One region of the Ruegeria sp. BB5 genome, then DNA from elsewhere that is predicted to be linked to it. Evidence: riboswitches for the same ligand, from Rfam matches in the RefSeq annotation. Region 1 holds a riboswitch; each other region holds the start of a gene.

Region 1 (5,933 bases):
GCTTCTGCTGGCCCAAGGGTACCACGTAGTGGGGTTGGACTCTCTGAACGATTATTATGATGTGTCGTTGAAAAAGGCCCGCCACGACATGCTGGCGCGCGAACCCAATGGTAAGAATTTTTCGCCCGTCATTGGGAAGGTGGAAACCCCCGGCCTGATGATGGAGCTGTTCGGGGAACATGGTTTTGACTATGTCATTCACCTCGCTGCCCAAGCTGGGGTGCGCTATTCGATCGAGAATCCGCGCTCGTATCTGGAAAGCAATGTGATAGGGACTTTCGAAATTCTGGAAGCGGCGCGGGCGCATCCGCCCAAACATATGCTGTTGGCTTCGACTTCTTCGGCCTTTGGCGCCAATACCGAGATGCCCTACAAGGAAACCCAACGCGCCGATCATCAGATGTCGTTCTACGCGGCCACCAAGAAGTCGACCGAAAGCATGGCCCATTCCTATGCGCATCTGTTCGATTTGCCGATCACCATATTCCGGTTTTTCACCGTCTATGGTCCTTGGGGTCGCCCGGACATGGCGCTGTTCAAATTTACCAAAGCGATCCTCGAGGGCAATGCGATCGACGTCTATAATCACGGTGACATGAAACGCGACTTTACCTATGTTGAAGATCTGGTTGAGGCGATCCGCCTGCTGATGGACGCCGTCCCTGTGCGCCCCGCAGACGGCAATGTTCCAGAAGGGGACAGTTTGTCACCGGTCGCCCCCCATCGAGTGGTGAATATCGGCAACAATGATGCGGTACAGCTGACCGCGTTTATTGAAGCTATCGAAACGGCCACTGGCATCAAGGCGAATAAAAACATGATGCCAATGCAGCCCGGTGACGTGCCCGCAACTTGGGCCGATGCATCGCTGCTCAGGGAATTGACCGGTTATCAACCAAGGACTTCGATCGAAGATGGTGTGGCTGAGTTTGTTAAGTGGTACCGCGACTTTTATCGTCCCAACGCGGCTGGGACCGAAAGGTAAGATGGTTAGCCTTCAGGCCTAAAAGACTGGTGGCCGTCCTCTCAGTTTTGAGATTCGGCCTCTGAAGTTCTCAAGGGTAAAAACGCAAACCGTTCCAGTACCTGGAACGTAGTTCAAAACCTTTCCCACGGTGATTGTTCCACAGGGCGATTAGGTTGCGCATCTCTCAGTCCAACTGAACGGATGCCAATTTGAGCATCCAAAAAACACTTTAACCCGGTTGTCTTTTCGTCCGTTCCAACCTACTGACAACCTCACCTCGGGGTGCGTGGCCTGCCGCGCTGAGATGCTTTTGGCGAACCCGTAGAACCTGAACCGGCTAGAACCGGCGGAGGGAAAGGTAACGGTTTCATCCACCCTTGCCCTCTCGCCGCAATGGAGGATGACATGAAACATCTGATGATTGCTGCGGGACTTCTGAGCGCAACAGCGGCTGTCGCGGCCGACAAACCTCAGCTGACCGTTTACACCTATGACAGCTTTGTCTCGGACTGGGGTCCGGGCCCGAAAGTAGAAGAAGCTTTCGAAGCAGTATGCAACTGTGATCTGAACCTTGTGGGCGTCGAAGACGGCGCGGCGCTGTTGTCGCGTCTTCGGCTTGAGGGAGAAAACACGGACGCCGATGTGGTGCTTGGGCTGGACACCGGCCTGATCGCAGCAGCCAAGGAAACTGGCTTGTTTGCTCCCAATTCGGTCAGCGCCGATTATACCCTGCCGATTGAATGGTCAGATGACGTGTTCGCGCCTTATGACTGGGGCTATTTTGCTTTTGTCCATAACGCAGATGCGGCGGCACCTGCCAATTTCCGTGAACTGGCCGAGGGTGAAACCAAGATCATTATTCAAGACCCGCGCTCGTCCACTCCGGGTCTGGGGCTGCTGTTGTGGGTCAAAGCGTCTTATGGAGACGAAGCCCCCGAAATCTGGGCCGGGCTTGCCGACAATATCGTGACCGTGACCAAAGGTTGGTCCGAGGCGTATGGCCTGTTTCTTGAGGGTGAGGCGGACATGGTGCTCAGCTACACCACATCGCCTGCTTATCACTTGATCGCCGAGGATGACGCCAGCAAAGCAGCGGCCGCCTTTGATGAGGGCCACTATATGCAGGTTGAAGTTGCGGCGAAGCTGGCCGGTACCGATCAGCCCGAACTGGCGGATCAATTTCTGGAATTCATGGTCTCGGACACCTTCCAGCAGATCATCCCGACCACCAACTGGATGTATCCGGCAGTGACCCCTGTGGCTGGCCTGCCCGAAGGGTTTGATACGTTGATCACGCCTGAGAAATCCTTGCTGTATACCCCGGATGAAGCCGCCTCCGTGCGGGATCAGGCGCTTGCGGAATGGCTGGGCGCGCTCAGCCAGTAAGCCCTTGGCCGGGTGTTGGCGCAGCGGCACTGGTTGCTGCGCTGATATTGGGCACATTGGCCGCGGTAGCCCTGCGCGCTGATACAGCGGGTGGGTTGGGTCCGGCCGATTGGGCGGCGCTGCGCTTTACGCTGGTTCAGGCGGTGTTGTCTGCGTTGTTCAGTGCCGGGCTGGCTATTCCGGTCGCCCGGGCACTGGCGCGGCGTCGGTTTCGTGGACGGTCTGCCCTGATCGCCCTATTGGGCGCCCCCTTTATCCTGCCGGTCATCGTCGCGATCCTTGGGTTGTTGCAGGTTTTCGGACGTGCCGGCTGGATTTCAGATTTTTTAGGTCTGTTTGGTTTGCCGCCGCTGCGCATCTATGGGTTGCACGGGGTGGTTCTAGCCCATGTATTTTTCAACCTGCCACTTGCCACGCGGCTGATCCTGCAGGCGTGGCAGGAAATTCCGGCAGAAAGATTTCGGTTGGCCGCGCAATTGGGGTGCGACGGCTTTGCCATGTTCCGTCTGATCGAACTGCCAATGTTAAGGCGCATTCTGCCGGGTGTTCTGGCCGTGATCTTTGCGATTTGCCTGACTAGCTTTGCCGTCGCGTTGACTCTTGGCGGAGGGCCTCGCGCAACGACACTTGAACTCGCGATCTATCAATCCTTTACCTACGATTTCGACCTTGGCCGCGCGGCGTTGCTTTCTGCGGTGCAACTGGCCTTGACCGCTGCTGCCGCGCTAGCTGCTTTGAAGTTTTCGCGTGGTGACGGGTTCGGCGCTGGATTGGATCGCGCGATACAACGATGGGATGGCGGCGCGCCCGCAATTGATGCGTGCTGGATTGGGCTCGCGGCAGCGTTTCTGCTTCTTCCTTTGGCTGCCGTGGCGATCTCTGGCCTATCTGGGTTGCTCGAAATGCCTGCCTTGGTGTTCCGTGCGGCGGTGATATCGGTTCTGGTTGCCACTGCTAGTACGATTGTTTTGTTGATGCTTGCACTGCCGATGGCCATGGCCGTTGCAACCGGTCGTCACGGGATTGTTGAGCTTAGCGGTATTCTGGGGCTGGCGGCTTCACCGTTGGTGATTGGCACCGGGCTGTTCATTCTGATCCGCCCCATCGCTAATCCAGTAACACTGGCATTGCCGGTAACCACGCTGGTGAATGCCGTCATGGCCTTGCCCTTCGCGCTACGCATTCTGGTGCCGGCGGCCCGCGACGTGGTGGCGCGACACGGACGGCTTGCCCTGTCGCTGGACATGGACAAGAAAACATTCTTTGCCCGCGTCCTGTTGCCGCGCATGCGCCCACAGATCCGCTTTGCCACGGGTTTGTCAGCCGCGCTATCGATGGGAGATCTGGGAGTTATTGCCCTGTTCGCCGATCCACAGATCGCGACCTTGCCCTTGCAGATCTATCGGTTGATGGGGGCGTATCAGATGCAAGCAGCGGCCGGGGCAGCTCTGTTGCTGTTGTTGCTGTCGATGGGGGCATTCTGGCTATTGGATCGCGGAGGGCGGTTGCATGCTGAAACTTAAAGGCTGCGTAATCGAGAACGGAAATTTCTCGTTGCGTGCTGATTTTGCCGTCGAGACCGGTGCCAGTGTAGCCATTATTGGGCCGTCTGGTGCGGGAAAGTCGACACTGCTTGAGGCGATTGCCGGGTTTCGTGACCTTAAACAGGGAAAGATATTCTGGGACGGAGACCTTATATCAAACCGCGCCCCTGGCAAGCGCCCTTTGGCGATGCTGTTTCAGGATGGCAATCTATTCCCACATCTGACGGTCGAACAGAATATCGCTTTGGGCTTGCGCCCGAATGGGCGGTTGACCGTTGATGAGCAATCTCAGGTCCAAACCGCACTAGATCGGGTTGCCCTGCCGGGTCTGGGTGATCGCAAGCCAGCCGAACTGTCTGGAGGTCAGCAAAGCCGGGTCGCATTAGCCCGGGTTCTTGTGCAGCGCCGTCAGATGTTGCTGCTGGACGAACCGTTTGCGGCGCTGGGGCCGGCACTGAAGGCTGAAATGCTTGATCTTGTGGCTGGGTTGCTGGCGGAAACCGGAACGACCCTGCTTATGGTCAGCCACGACCCGCAGGACGCGCGCCGCATTACCGGCCAGACGGTTCTTGTGTCTAACGAGCAGGCACATCCTCCTGCGCCGACCCGGGACCTTTTGGACAATCCACCGCCCAGCCTGCGCGACTATTTGGGGTAGGGACATTGGATGGAAACCTGCGAAAGGAAACTCGCAGCCCGGCGCGTAGTTGAAAGGTTTCTGCACGCCGGACTGACAGGGAGGGACCTTATTTCCGGTTGTGGAAAATGAACCCGAGGAAGTTCAGCAGCAATTGCGCCGCAAGAATCTGAGTGCTTTCGGTCTGGTCATAGGCAGGGGCGACCTCAACCAGATCAATGCCAACCACATTACCGCGTTTACTGAGCCCCTGAACTATTTCCAGGACATCATAGTACTGGAACCCGCCATGGCTGGGTGTCCCTGTTCCGGGCGCAATCGACGGGCAGAACGCGTCGATATCTATGGTGACGTAATAACGCGCACCTTCGGGGATACGATCCAAAACGCCCTCGGTTCCCAGTTTACGCACCTGTCGTACGGACAGGATATCTGAACCCCGCGCCCGCGCGTCGTCATAACCTTCTTTCGCGGTTGAGGACACGTTGCGGATGCCCAGTTGGGTCATGCCCGAGACATAGTCTTTTTCGATTGCCCGACGCATCGGGTTGCCGTGACCATCGGTGACGCCTTTGCGTTCGTCGACAAAGTCCAGATGCGCATCGATCTGGATCACGTGGATAGGTCCGTTCTTTGCGCAATCTTCTTCAAAGGCGCGGATGCACGGAATGTTGATCGAGTGATCTCCACCGATAGTCACCGGCAGAGCGCCCGCATCCAGGATTTTCTTCACACCGTATTCGATGTTGGCGTGGCTTTCCTCAGTCTTGGTATGGATGATGTCGGCATCGCCCAGATCGACGATGCGCACATCGCTGGCCAGATAGGTTGCGTCATCCTCGTGGTCATAGGCACCGGCGTGGCCAAAGCTGAACAGGGTTGACGCTTCGCGCACAGCGCGCGGCCCAAACCGGGCACCGGATCGAAACTGACACCCGAAATCGAAAGGTGCACCAAGGACGGCGACATCAGCGTCGATCTTATCCCAATTCTCGACATAAGGTTTTTTGCCAAAAGTCGCGATGCCGACAAAAGGCAGGTTCAGACGACCAGATTCATAGCCATGACCCGACATGATTTCTCCGTTTCTTATGGATTATCGGTACGCCAATTCCGGCAGGAACAGCGCGATTTGAGGGAATGCCATCAGCAGCCCGGTGACAACCAAAAGGATGATCAGAAAGGGCGGCACGCCGCGGACCACCTCGACAAAGGGGCGGCGGAATACAGCGATGGCGGTGAACAGGTTGCAGCCAAAGGGGGGTGTGGCGGCGCCGATGGCGACTTGCAGTGTGATCAGAACGCCAACCAGTACCGGGTCTAACCCACTGGCCTTGATCATCGGCGCAAAGATCGGAACTAGGATCAGGATCACCACGATCGAGTCAACGAACATGCA
Region 2 (5,933 bases), on a different contig from region 1:
TTGCAGGCCTCTGATCCCGCCCTTATATACGCCGGGACGCGCGATGGTGTAGGGCTGTTGCGCACATCAGATCGGGGCCGGGTGCCATAACGGGTTCGGACCTCGGGACATCGCCTTGAAGAGAAAGGGATTGAACATATGGGAAAAGTAATCGGGATTGACCTCGGAACCACCAACTCGTGCGTGGCCATCATGGACGGCTCGCAGCCGAAGGTCATCGAAAACGCCGAAGGGGCGCGGACCACGCCCTCGATCGTCGCCTTCACCGAAGATGAGCGACTGGTCGGTCAGCCTGCAAAACGCCAGGCGGTCACCAACCCCGACAACACGATCTTTGGTGTTAAGCGTCTGATCGGTCGTCGTGTGGATGATGCAGAAGTCGAAAAAGACAAGAAAATGGTGCCGTACGCCATCGTCGATGGCGGCAATGGCGACGCGTGGGTTGAAGCCCGCGGTGAAAAGTACTCCCCAAGCCAGATCTCGGCCTTCACTCTGGGCAAGATGAAGGAAACCGCCGAGAGCTATCTGGGTGAGGAAGTCACGCAAGCCGTGATCACCGTTCCTGCATATTTCAACGACGCACAGCGTCAGGCCACCAAAGACGCCGGTAAAATCGCCGGTCTGGAAGTGCTGCGGATCATCAACGAACCGACAGCGGCTGCGCTGGCCTATGGTCTGGACAAAGAAGAAACTCAAACCATCGCGGTCTATGACCTTGGTGGCGGTACTTTCGACGTGACCATTCTGGAAATCGACGACGGCCTGTTCGAGGTCAAATCGACCAACGGTGACACCTTCCTGGGAGGTGAAGACTTTGACATGCGCATCGTCAACTACCTGGCGGATGAGTTCAAAAAGGAACACGGTGTCGACCTGTCGCAAGACAAGATGGCGCTGCAGCGTCTGAAAGAAGCTGCTGAGAAAGCCAAGATTGAGCTGTCTTCGACTTCGCAAACCGAAATCAACCAGCCGTTCATCTCGATGGGTTCGAACGGTCAGCCGCTGCACATGGTCATGAAACTGACCCGTGCCAAGCTGGAATCGCTGGTTTCGGACCTGATCAAAAAGTCGATGAAGCCCTGCCAGGCCGCTCTAAAAGACGCTGGTCTGTCGGCTGGCGACATTGACGAAGTTGTTCTGGTCGGTGGTATGACCCGGATGCCGAAAGTGATCGAAGAGGTCACCAAGTTTTTCGGGAAAGAGCCGCACAAGGGTGTGAACCCGGACGAAGTGGTTGCCATGGGCGCCGCCATCCAGGCCGGTGTTCTGCAGGGCGACGTCAAAGACGTTGTTCTGCTGGACGTGACCCCGCTGTCGCTGGGTATCGAAACGCTGGGTGGCGTGTTCACCCGCCTGATCGATCGCAACACCACGATCCCGACCAAAAAGTCTCAGGTCTTCTCGACCGCCGAAGACAACCAGAACGCCGTAACCATCCGCGTGTTCCAGGGTGAGCGTGAAATGGCTGCGGACAACAAGATCCTGGGTCAGTTCAACCTCGAAGATATCCCGCCTGCACCGCGCGGCATGCCTCAGATCGAGGTGACTTTTGATATCGACGCCAACGGCATTGTCTCGGTTTCGGCCAAGGACAAAGGCACCGGCAAAGAGCAGAAGATCACCATCCAGGCCTCGGGCGGTCTGTCGGATGAAGACATCGACAAGATGGTCAAGGACGCCGAAGAGAACGCGGAAGCCGACAAGGAACGCCGCGAGTTGGTCGACGCCAAGAACCAGGCGGAAAGCCTCATCCACTCGACCGAAAAGTCGATGGAAGAGCATGCCGACAAAGTCGACCCGACCACCATCGAAGCCATCGAGCTGGCAATTGCCGCGCTGAAGGACGAGCTGGAGACCGAGAATGCCGACAAGATCAAGTCGGGCATCCAGAACGTCACCGAAGCGGCCATGAAGCTGGGCGAAGCCATCTATAAGGCGCAAGCCGAAGAAGGTGAGGATGAGCCTGCGGCGGCAGATGCTGCGCCGGGTGAGGACGACATTGTTGACGCCGAGTTCGAAGATCTGGACGACGACAAGCGTAACTAACGGGTAACCGGGCCAATGTGGGCCGGTCCGGTTGCCGGGCCGGCCCAAATACGTTGAGGCTGAAGGAAATACTGATGTCAAAACGCGACTACTACGATGTGCTCGGCGTATCAAAGGGCGCATCAGCGGATGAAATCAAAAAGGGTTTTCGTAAGAAAGCCAAAGAGTTGCATCCTGATCGCAACAAAGACAACCCGGATGCCGAGTCGCAGTTCAAAGAAGCCAACGAGGCTTATGATGTTCTGCGCGACGCCGACAAAAAGGCCGCATATGACCGTTTCGGCCATGCCGCCTTTGAAAACGGTATGGGCGGCGGTGGTGGTCGTCCGGGCGGCGGCTTTGGTCAGGGTGATTTCTCCAGCGCATTCTCAGACGTGTTCGACGATCTGTTCGGCGATTTCATGGGCGGTCAGCGTGGCGGCCCCGGTGGCGGGCGCCGTGCGGCGCGCGGATCGGACCTGCGCTATAACCTGCGCGTGACGCTGGAAGAGGCGTTCGCGGGCCTGCAGAAAACTATCAGTGTTCCTGCTGCCGTGGCCTGTTCGGCCTGTGACGGATCGGGTGCAGAAGGCGGAGTGGAGCCAACCACCTGTCCAACCTGTTCGGGCATGGGCAAGGTGCGTGCACAGCAGGGTTTCTTTACCGTCGAACGATCCTGCCCGACCTGTTCGGGTCTGGGTCAGATCATCAAGAACCCCTGTAAAGCCTGTGGCGGTGCAGGCCGCGTGGAAAAAGAGCGTGCGCTGTCCGTCAACATCCCCGCCGGTGTCGAGACCGGAACCCGCATCCGCCTGGCGGGTGAGGGTGAAGCTGGGATGCGCGGTGGCCCTCCGGGCGATCTGTATATCTTTGTCGAAGTTTCGGATCACAAGCTGTTCGAACGCGACAGCGTGAACCTGTATTGCCGCGTCCCGGTCAGCATGGCCAAGGCTGCGCTGGGCGGTTCGATCGAAGTGCCAACCATCGATGGTGGCCGCGGCCGCGTGCAAATACCAGCAGGCAGCCAATCGGGCCGTCAGATGCGCCTGCGCGGCAAAGGCATGCCCGCCCTGCGTGGCGGCGGTGTGGGTGACATGTTCATCGAACTGGCGGTGGAAACGCCGGTCAACCTGACCAGTCGCCAAAAAGAACTGCTGAAAGAGTTCGACGATTTGGGTGAGGATAACCACCCGGAATCAAAAAGCTTTTTCTCATCCGTCAAATCCTTTTGGGATGGGATGAAGGGCTAAGATCACCCCACCAAGTTGCTAAAAGGCCGATCCCCTTGGGTCGGCTTTTTTCGTTTTATAGGTCCAGTTTGTCCGCGAACTTCGCGAAATTTGGCTCTTGAATCTTGCCACATCCCCTGAGATTGTCGCGTCAACCGTTGGGGTGCCTTGATCAAGGGGCTGAGAGGCGTGAATGCGCTAACCCATCGAACCTGATCCGGGCAATACCGGCGTAGGGAACGGTCTACACACACAGACGTTTTCCATGCTGCGTTGCCCCCTGATGATGGAGCAACGATATGGCGCATATTGCCCTGACAATTGCGGGCTCGGACAGTGGTGGTGGGGCCGGGATTCAGGCCGATCTCAAGGCGATGTCTGCGTTGGGCGTGTATGGGGCCAGCGTGATCACGGCGGTCACGGCGCAGAACACGCGGGCTATGACCGCAGTGCATGGCATACCGCTCAACGTAGTGGCCGCTCAGATCGAGGCGGTGCTGATCGACCTGGATGTAGGCGCGATCAAGATCGGCATGCTTGCGACCCCTGAAATTATTCAAACCGTTGCCGGGGCCATCGCTGGGTATGATGGCCCCGTCGTTTTGGACCCGGTGATGATCTCCAAATCTGGCGATGCCTTGGTGGCACAGGGTGCCGTTCAGACCCTGCGTGATGTTCTTGTGCCCCGAGCGACCATGCTGACCCCGAACTTACCCGAGGCCGCTTGTTTGCTGGGCACCTCGGACGCCGAATCCCCCGATCAGATGATCGCGCAGGGGATGGCGCTGTGCGGGCTGGGCGCGCGCTCGGTATTGATGAAAGGCGGACATGGGCGCGGCGACGTTTGCCACGATGTGTTGATTGATCCCTCGGGAGTTGTGGCAGAATTCACCGCCACTCGGCGCAATACGCGCAACACGCATGGCACCGGTTGCACCCTGTCGTCTTCGATAGCAGCCGGGCTGGCGCGAGGGCTGGGCCTGACCGATGCGGTCGCGCAGGCGCATGAGTATCTGCAAGGGGCTATTGCTGAAGCTGACGGTCTGATGGTCGGACAGGGGCATGGCCCGGTTCATCATTTCCATCGGGTCTGGCCCGCGTGACGGTCTGGTCGGTCATAGGGGCCGGTGTGGCCGGGCTGGCCGTAGCCAGCGAGCTAGTGTCGCGCGGGGCCAAGGTTCAGATCTTTGATCCCAGTGGTCCACCTGGCCCGCATGGGTGTTCTTGGTGGGCTGGCGGTATGCTGGCCCCGTGGTGCGAGTTTGAAAACGCCGAAGAACCTGTGTTGCGGCTGGGCATGGCTGCGTTCGAGTGGTGGTCTACGCGTACTCGGGTGGAACAACGTGGCACGCTGGTTGTTGCCAACCCGCGTGATCTGCCGGATTTGCGTCGGTTCGCTCGTCGGACCGGGGGGGGTACCGAGATTAGTCAGGCTGAAATTGTCAGTTTAGAGCCTGATTTAACCAGTTTCACCAACGGTCTGCATTTCACGGATGAGGCTCATCTGAACCCACGACAGGCGCTGCGGGATCTGCACCGCCAATTGCTGGACCAAGGGGTAGTCTTCCACCGGAAACTGGCCCCGACCCAGCTGGAGAATGCAATCGATTGCCGCGGTCTGCACGCGCGTGAGGTTTTGCACGACCTGCGCGGCGTCAAGGGAGAGATGTTGGTGATCCGCTGCCCGGACGTGACCCTGACGCGACCTGTACGTCTACTGCATCCAAGGATGCCGCTGTACATCGTGCCGCGTGAGGATGGTGTCTACATGCTGGGCGCAACGATGATCGAAAGCGAAGACAGCAGCCGCATCACGGCCCGATCCATGCTGGAACTGCTCAGCGCCGCCTATGCGCTGAACCCCGCCTTTGGCGAGGCCGAGGTGCTTGAGATCGGTGTCGATCTGCGCCCGGCTTTTCCCGACAACCTGCCCCGCATCCGGCGGCTGGGGCATACGATTTATGCCAACGGACTGTACCGCCATGGCTATCTGCTGGCCCCAGCGCTGGCGCAGGGAGTGGCCGATCTGGCGTTGGACAACAAACATTCGGAGATGGTCGATGAAGATCGTGCTTAATGGTGAATTGCGCGAGGTGCGCGCCGAAATCCTCTCGGACCTGTTGGTCGAATGCGGGTTCTTGGGGAGGGTGGCGACAGCTGTAAACGAAGACTTTGTGCCCTCGGGTCTGCGCATTGCTCAAAAGTTGACCGATGGCGACCGGGTTGAAGTCGTCGCGCCGATGCAGGGAGGCTGAGGATGAAGACCTTCTACGGAACTCAGCTGCCCAATCCGCTGATGTTGGGAACGGCGCAATATCCAAGCCCCGCTATTTTGGAACAGGCGTTTCGCGAGAGCGGCGCGGGTATTGCCACAGTGTCCTTGCGCCGTGAATCCGGGGCTGGGCAGACCTTCTGGCAGATGATCCGCGAGCTGGGCGTGCTGATCCTGCCAAACACCGCTGGGTGCCACACCGTCAAAGAAGCTGTAACCACCGCCCATATGGCGCGTGAGGTGTTTGACACTAATTGGATCAAGCTGGAACTGATCGGCCACACTGACAGTTTGCAGCCAGATGTGTTTCAACTGGTCGAGGCCGCGCGCATACTGACCGAGGACGGGTTTCAGGTTTTCCCCTACACCACCGACGACCTGATCGTGGGCGAGCGGTTGCTGGCCGC
Region 3 (5,933 bases), on a different contig from region 1:
GCTGGGGCTGCTGCCAGGCGCCGGGGGCACCCAAAGGCTGCCAAGGATTGCCGGGCTGGAAGCGGCAACGCAAATGATCCAAACGTTTTCGACCAATCTGAACATGCCTATATGCCGATGCTGATGACGGCGGAAAATGTGGCGCGGACCTATGGGATCAGTCGTGACGCCCAGGATGAATACGCTGCACTTTCTCAAGGTCGGACCGCCCGGGCTCAGGCCGCTGGCGCCTTTGATGACGAGATCGTTCCGATCACTGCGATAAAGCGGGTCAAGAACCGCGAAACCGGAGAGGAAACCCTGGACGAGGTGACCTTGTCAATAGACGAAGGCAACCGGCCGGGCACGACGGCTGAAACACTTGGGGCATTGAACCCGGTTGTCGAAGGAGGCGTGATTACTGCCGGAAACGCAAGCCAACTCTCTGACGGGGCCTCGGCTTGTGTGCTCATGGAAGGCAAAGTGGCTGAGCAGCAGGGCCTCACACCGCTAGGTATCTATCGCGGCATGGCTGTTGCAGGAAACGCACCGGAAGAGATGGGGGTCGGCCCAATCTATGCCATTCCAAAGCTGCTTAAGAATGCAGGTCTTCGCATCGAAGACATCGGCCTTTGGGAGCTTAACGAAGCCTTTGCCTGCCAGGTTCTCTATTGCCGCGACCATCTTGGGATTGATCCCGAAATCTACAACGTGAACAGCGGTGCGATATCGATTGGCCACCCCTACGGCATGACAGGTGCGAGACAAGTCGGGCATGCTCTGATTGAGGGGAGGCGTCGTGGCGTGAAATACGTGGTGACCTCCATGTGTGTCGGCGGAGGCATGGGCGCCGCAGCACTGTTCGAAGTCGCCTGACCACACTGAAATGAGTTCAAGCAGAGCGTTATCTGGTTGATTCATTGACATTCTGTCATCTGCGAAAGCCGCCATCTGCAAGCCTGCATTTCATGTCGACCGGAATTGGTGATACCTCCTGAGGCGTTATGACCAATGTCACGCCAACGATCCTTTCCACGGTTTCCAGCCAGTTTGTCGATGACTGGCTGGCGGCGCTACGTGCCCTATGCCCAGAGGCGCAAATGGCGTCGCTGCTTAGCCGGTCCGGTCTGAACGCGGATACGCGCTCGCCGAATGGTCGCGTCACGCTGGATCAGATCGTTTGCCTCTATCAACTTGCAGCAGTTGAGACCGGTGATGAGATGATGGGGCTTTGGAGCAGACCCATCCGGCCGAGGGCCCTAAAACATCTTCTGACCACTGTCAGGGAAGCCACGTCTCTTGCATCGGCGCTCTACCGGTTTTCAACGTTCTGGAACTTGTTGCTGGATGATTATCAGTTTGATCTGGAGGACGCCGACAACGCGTTGGTACTTACCCTGAAACCACAAGGCGAAGTGCCGCTTCAGCGGTTTGGACATATGCTGATCCTCAAACTTGCCCACGGGCTCATGTCTTGGCTGGCAGGGCATGAGGTTCCGGTTAAGGCCGTTGATTTCGCGTTTGATCGCCCGGACTTTGATCAGGATTACGCGATTATCTTTCCTGCACCGCTGCGGTTTGGCCAACCCGCCACCGCCATCGCGTTTGATCCGAATGTAATGGGCCCTGTGCAGACTCGAAGCACAGCTGATCTTGACCGGTTTTTGCAAAACGCGCCACGAGACTGGATTTTTACCTCTTCCCGCGAACACACCCAATCGCTGCGGGTGCGCACGTATCTGGGTCAGACAGGTTGGGATTCGGCGACCTTAACACAGACAGCATCCGCAATGCACATGACCCCGCGCACCCTGATCCGCAGGCTACACGCGGATGGCACGTCGTTTCAGGCCATAAAGGATGCCCTGCGGCGCGACATCGCAATCCGTGATCTTCAGGCGGGGTGCAAAAGCGTTGAAGCCATCGCACATGATGTCGGATTTTCGTCGGCGGCCAATTTCCACCGGGCCTTTCAACGCTGGACCGGAAGCACGCCCAGCTCATACCGCAAATCACAAACATAAGCGGCCATTTGTCACTTTTGGACAATTATCTGTCAGCGCACGAGATAGAGCTTAACGGGCTGGCTCGCTAAGTCTTGCCGCAGAGAAACATTTTCAGCTGAAGTTTCGCCTTCATAGCTCATCAGTCCGGCCATCCACGATTGCCGGGTTGTGGCGTCATCTGAGAACAATCGCCCTTGAAAGGATCCACCAATGTCAGACAAACTCGCCACCATACTCCAGGCTGCACGCGACCACGCCGAGCAGGTCATCCTGCCAAATGTGGACGCCTGGAACGCCACGAAGACATGGCCCCGTGATGCGTCGGACAAGGCCGGGGCCGCTGGTCTGACTGGGCTGTACGCCCCCGAAGAGTTTGGCGGCCAGGGCTTGCCACTTTCAGAGGGCATTCAGGTCTACGAACAACTGGGGCTCGGAGATGGCGCTTATGCCTTTGCCCTGTCGATGCATAACATCTGCACCTTCGCGGGCTGCGGCTATGGCACAGATGCCTTCAAGGAAAAATGGGCGCGAGACCTGACTTCGGGCCGCAAACTGGCGAACTTTGCACTGACCGAACCGCAATCCGGATCGGATGCCACAAACATGTATTCGCGGGCCGTGATCAATGATGACGGCACATGGACGATCAGCGGTGCGAAGGCATGGGTCAGCCTGGCGACCGAGGCTGAAATCTATTTCACGGTGGTCAAGACCAGCAATGAGCCCGGCCACAAGGATATGGCGATGATTGCCATCCCGGCCGACACTCCGGGCCTCAGCTTTGGTCCGCTCTACGACACCCCGTCCTACAACTTCCTGCCTCTGGCCGAGATGTACATGGACAAAGTCATGGTGAGCGAAGACAATATCATCCTGCCCATTGGTCAGGGCCTGCAAGGTTCACTCATGGCGATCGATATTGCCCGCGTTTCGATTGCGTCAGGATGCTGTGGATTGATGCAAGCTGCATTAGATACGGCGCTGTCCTATTCCAAGAACCGCAAGATGTTCGGTGGCAAGAACCTCGATCTGGACGGGATCCAGTGGATGCTGGGCGAAGTTGCGACCGATCTTGAAGCCTCGAAACTGCTGTACCGCAAGGCGGCAAAAGCCCTTGGCACGCCCGAGGGCCCACTGATGGCCGCCCATGCCAAACGGTTTGTGCCAGATGCCGCAGTGAAGGCTGCAAATACCTGCACGCAAGTGCTGGGCGGCATGGGGCTGTTGCAGCCTTATGGTCTGGATCGTTTGTCCCGTCTTGCACAAATGCTGCGGATCGTGGACGGGACGACGGAAATCAGCCGCGTGGTCATCGGGCGGGCCTTGCAGAAACGTGCGGCAAGCTTGCCTGACCTGCCAGTACCGAAAGGATTTGGTGAAACCAGCTGAACGTCCCCCCCCACCGACGAAGCAGAGCCGACCAGAAAATCTCCTCAGAGATCGGTAAAACTGAAAGACCAGCCGCGCATATGCGGCCGGTTACTCGATATTGCAGACCTTGGTGCAAACGCAGCGAATTCACCCTTTGTCCGCAAACTGTAAATTCACCCATCTTCTGATTGCGCACGTGCAGCGAATGTCCGCAATGTCGAGCCGCACTGCAGAATGCTGAACGACCGACTAAAGCCCGGTAAGGGCCGGAAGTGATCAGGGCAGGGCACTTAGTCGCTCAACATTGTTCAGCACAAAACCTTACGCTGTGAAGCTGTCGGTCTGCGAGTTGTGTCCGCTCTCGGAAGTTCCCAATGCGCGTTGCAGTCGACGATCGTATTGCTGCAGTCTGAGACAAGCTTGATAAGTCCAAGTCAGCGAAATCCACCAAAATGCATGAAAATCTTAAGTCGTTGAATTATGGGGAAGACGAGTCTCAATAATTCAGTCCCATTATTTACGTACTCCGACAATTCTCCTTCAAATGAGGCAATCTTCCTATAATACGTCTTATGTGAAATAACAGCGTTTAACTTACCGTCGATATGTGGAGTATCTGTCGAATAGGTCGGCCCGCACATCAGATAGCGACCGTATTTCTGGTGACGTGCTGCACCGAACGGAAGGTCCCGGCCGTTCGAGAAAATCTGAAACAAATGAATTTTGGTGCTTGTTTAAGCCGTGAACCTCAAGCTAAACCACCTGTACGCAGGGGAGTCCCACCAAGGGGACTGAGAGGCTGACGGGGCAATGCCCGGCGACGCGACCCTTTGAACCTGACCCAGTTGATACTGGCGTAGGAAGCTAGGGCGCGCAGGCCACAAAACCGGGCAAGCGCACTCCGAACAGGGGGCTGTCTGCCTTCTCGTTTCCCCAAGCCAAAACTCATCTGGTGTCTTTTTAAGTTGAACTGCTTGAGGAGCACCAACATGAACGTCCCCAACCCCAAAATCACCGCCGGTGAACTGCCCGCATCGCGCAAGATCTATGTAAACGGTACATTGCACCCGGATGTGCGCGTGCCAATGCGTGAAATTTCGGTCCACCCCACGGCGGGGGAGCCACCCTTGCCCGTGTATGACAGTTCGGGGCCGTATACCGATCCGCAGGTGATGACGGACATTCGGCAAGGTCTGGCGCCGCTGCGTCGCAAGTGGATTGAGGCTCGAGCAGATGTCGAAGAATATGATGGACGTGAGATCAAACCGGAAGACAACGGTTTTGTCGAAGGTGATCGGCTAACGCCCGAGTTCCCTGTGCGCCCGCGCCCCCTGCGCGCCAAGGATGGAAAAGCTGTGACGCAGCTGGCCTATGCCCGCGCTGGCATCATCACACCGGAAATGGAATTCATCGCCATCCGCGAAAACCAATTGCGCGAGGCTGTCGTTGAACAGCGCGAAGGCAATGATTGGGGTGCAAACATCCCTGACTATGTGACCCCGGAATTCGTGCGGGACGAGGTCGCCGCTGGTCGCGCCATTATCCCTGCGAATATCAACCACCCTGAAAGCGAACCGATGATCATCGGGCGTAATTTCCTGGTCAAGATCAACGCAAATATGGGTACCTCGGCTGTGACCTCTTCGATGGAAGAAGAGGTCGATAAAATGGTCTGGTCGATCCGTTGGGGTGCTGATACCGTCATGGACCTGTCGACCGGCCGCAACATCCACAACACCCGTGAATGGATCATCCGCAACAGCCCGGTGCCGATTGGCACCGTGCCGTTGTATCAAGCGCTGGAAAAGGTCAACGGCATTGCCGAAGACCTGACATGGGAAGTGTTCCGTGACACGCTGATCGAACAGGCCGAACAAGGTGTCGACTATTTCACCATCCACGCAGGCGTGCGCCTGCATATGGTGCCGATGACGGTAAAACGGGTTACCGGTATTGTGTCGCGCGGTGGGTCGATCATGGCCAAGTGGTGCTTGCATCACCACAAGGAAAGCTTCCTCTATGAGCATTTCGACGAAATCTGCGACATCTGCCGGGCCTATGATGTGTCGTTCAGCCTAGGCGACGGTCTGCGTCCCGGCTCTATCGCCGACGCTAATGACGAGGCACAATTTGCCGAGCTTGAGACGCTGGGTGAGCTGACCAAAATCGCGTGGGCCAAGGATTGTCAGGTGATGATCGAAGGCCCCGGACACGTAGCCATGCACAAGATCAAAGAAAACATGGACAAGCAATTGGAGTGTTGCCACGAGGCGCCCTTTTACACGCTTGGCCCCCTGACCACCGATATCGCGCCGGGCTATGACCACATCACCAGCGGCATTGGTGCTGCGATGATTGGCTGGTTTGGTTGTGCGATGCTCTGCTATGTCACGCCTAAAGAACATCTGGGGCTGCCGGACCGGGATGATGTGAAAACTGGGGTTATTACTTATAAGATCGCCGCTCACGCCGCTGATTTGGCCAAAGGTCTGCCGGGCGCGCAACGTCGTGACGATGCGCTGTCCCGCGCCAGGTTCGAGTTCCGCTGGGAAGATCAGTTCAACCTGTCGCTGGACC

The links. A riboswitch is a leader RNA that binds a small molecule or an ion and turns the genes downstream of it on or off. The one in region 1 is predicted to bind thiamine pyrophosphate.
Region 2: another riboswitch for thiamine pyrophosphate. It lies ahead of thiD (bifunctional hydroxymethylpyrimidine kinase/phosphomethylpyrimidine kinase); the one in region 1 lies ahead of thiB (thiamine ABC transporter substrate binding subunit).
Region 3: another riboswitch for thiamine pyrophosphate. It lies ahead of thiC (phosphomethylpyrimidine synthase ThiC); the one in region 1 lies ahead of thiB (thiamine ABC transporter substrate binding subunit).

What each region holds. Positions count from the first base shown of each region.
Region 1 covers NZ_JBQFUX010000009.1:6,428-12,360, reverse strand. The annotation lists gene ACR0DL_RS17315 (GDP-mannose 4,6-dehydratase) at 1-985, shown strand, start outside; TPP riboswitch at 1,236-1,340, shown strand; gene thiB (thiamine ABC transporter substrate binding subunit) at 1,373-2,353, shown strand; gene ACR0DL_RS17305 (ABC transporter permease family protein) at 2,329-3,876, shown strand; gene ACR0DL_RS17300 (thiamine ABC transporter ATP-binding protein) at 3,863-4,555, shown strand; gene speB (agmatinase) at 4,644-5,609, opposite strand; gene ACR0DL_RS17290 (TRAP transporter large permease) at 5,631-5,933, opposite strand, start outside.
Region 2 covers NZ_JBQFUX010000002.1:137,807-143,739, forward strand. The annotation lists gene dnaK (molecular chaperone DnaK) at 139-2,046, shown strand; gene dnaJ (molecular chaperone DnaJ) at 2,121-3,275, shown strand; TPP riboswitch at 3,404-3,510, shown strand; gene thiD (bifunctional hydroxymethylpyrimidine kinase/phosphomethylpyrimidine kinase) at 3,554-4,357, shown strand; gene ACR0DL_RS08680 (FAD-dependent oxidoreductase) at 4,354-5,331, shown strand; gene thiS (sulfur carrier protein ThiS) at 5,315-5,509, shown strand; gene ACR0DL_RS08690 (thiazole synthase) at 5,512-5,933, shown strand, end outside.
Region 3 covers NZ_JBQFUX010000014.1:15,167-21,099, reverse strand. The annotation lists gene ACR0DL_RS20675 (enoyl-CoA hydratase/isomerase family protein) at 1-124, shown strand, start outside; partial or broken gene ACR0DL_RS20670 (acetyl-CoA C-acyltransferase) at 70-855, shown strand; gene ACR0DL_RS20665 (AraC family transcriptional regulator) at 984-2,003, shown strand; gene ACR0DL_RS20660 (acyl-CoA dehydrogenase family protein) at 2,196-3,374, shown strand; TPP riboswitch at 4,117-4,236, shown strand; gene thiC (phosphomethylpyrimidine synthase ThiC) at 4,346-5,933, shown strand, end outside.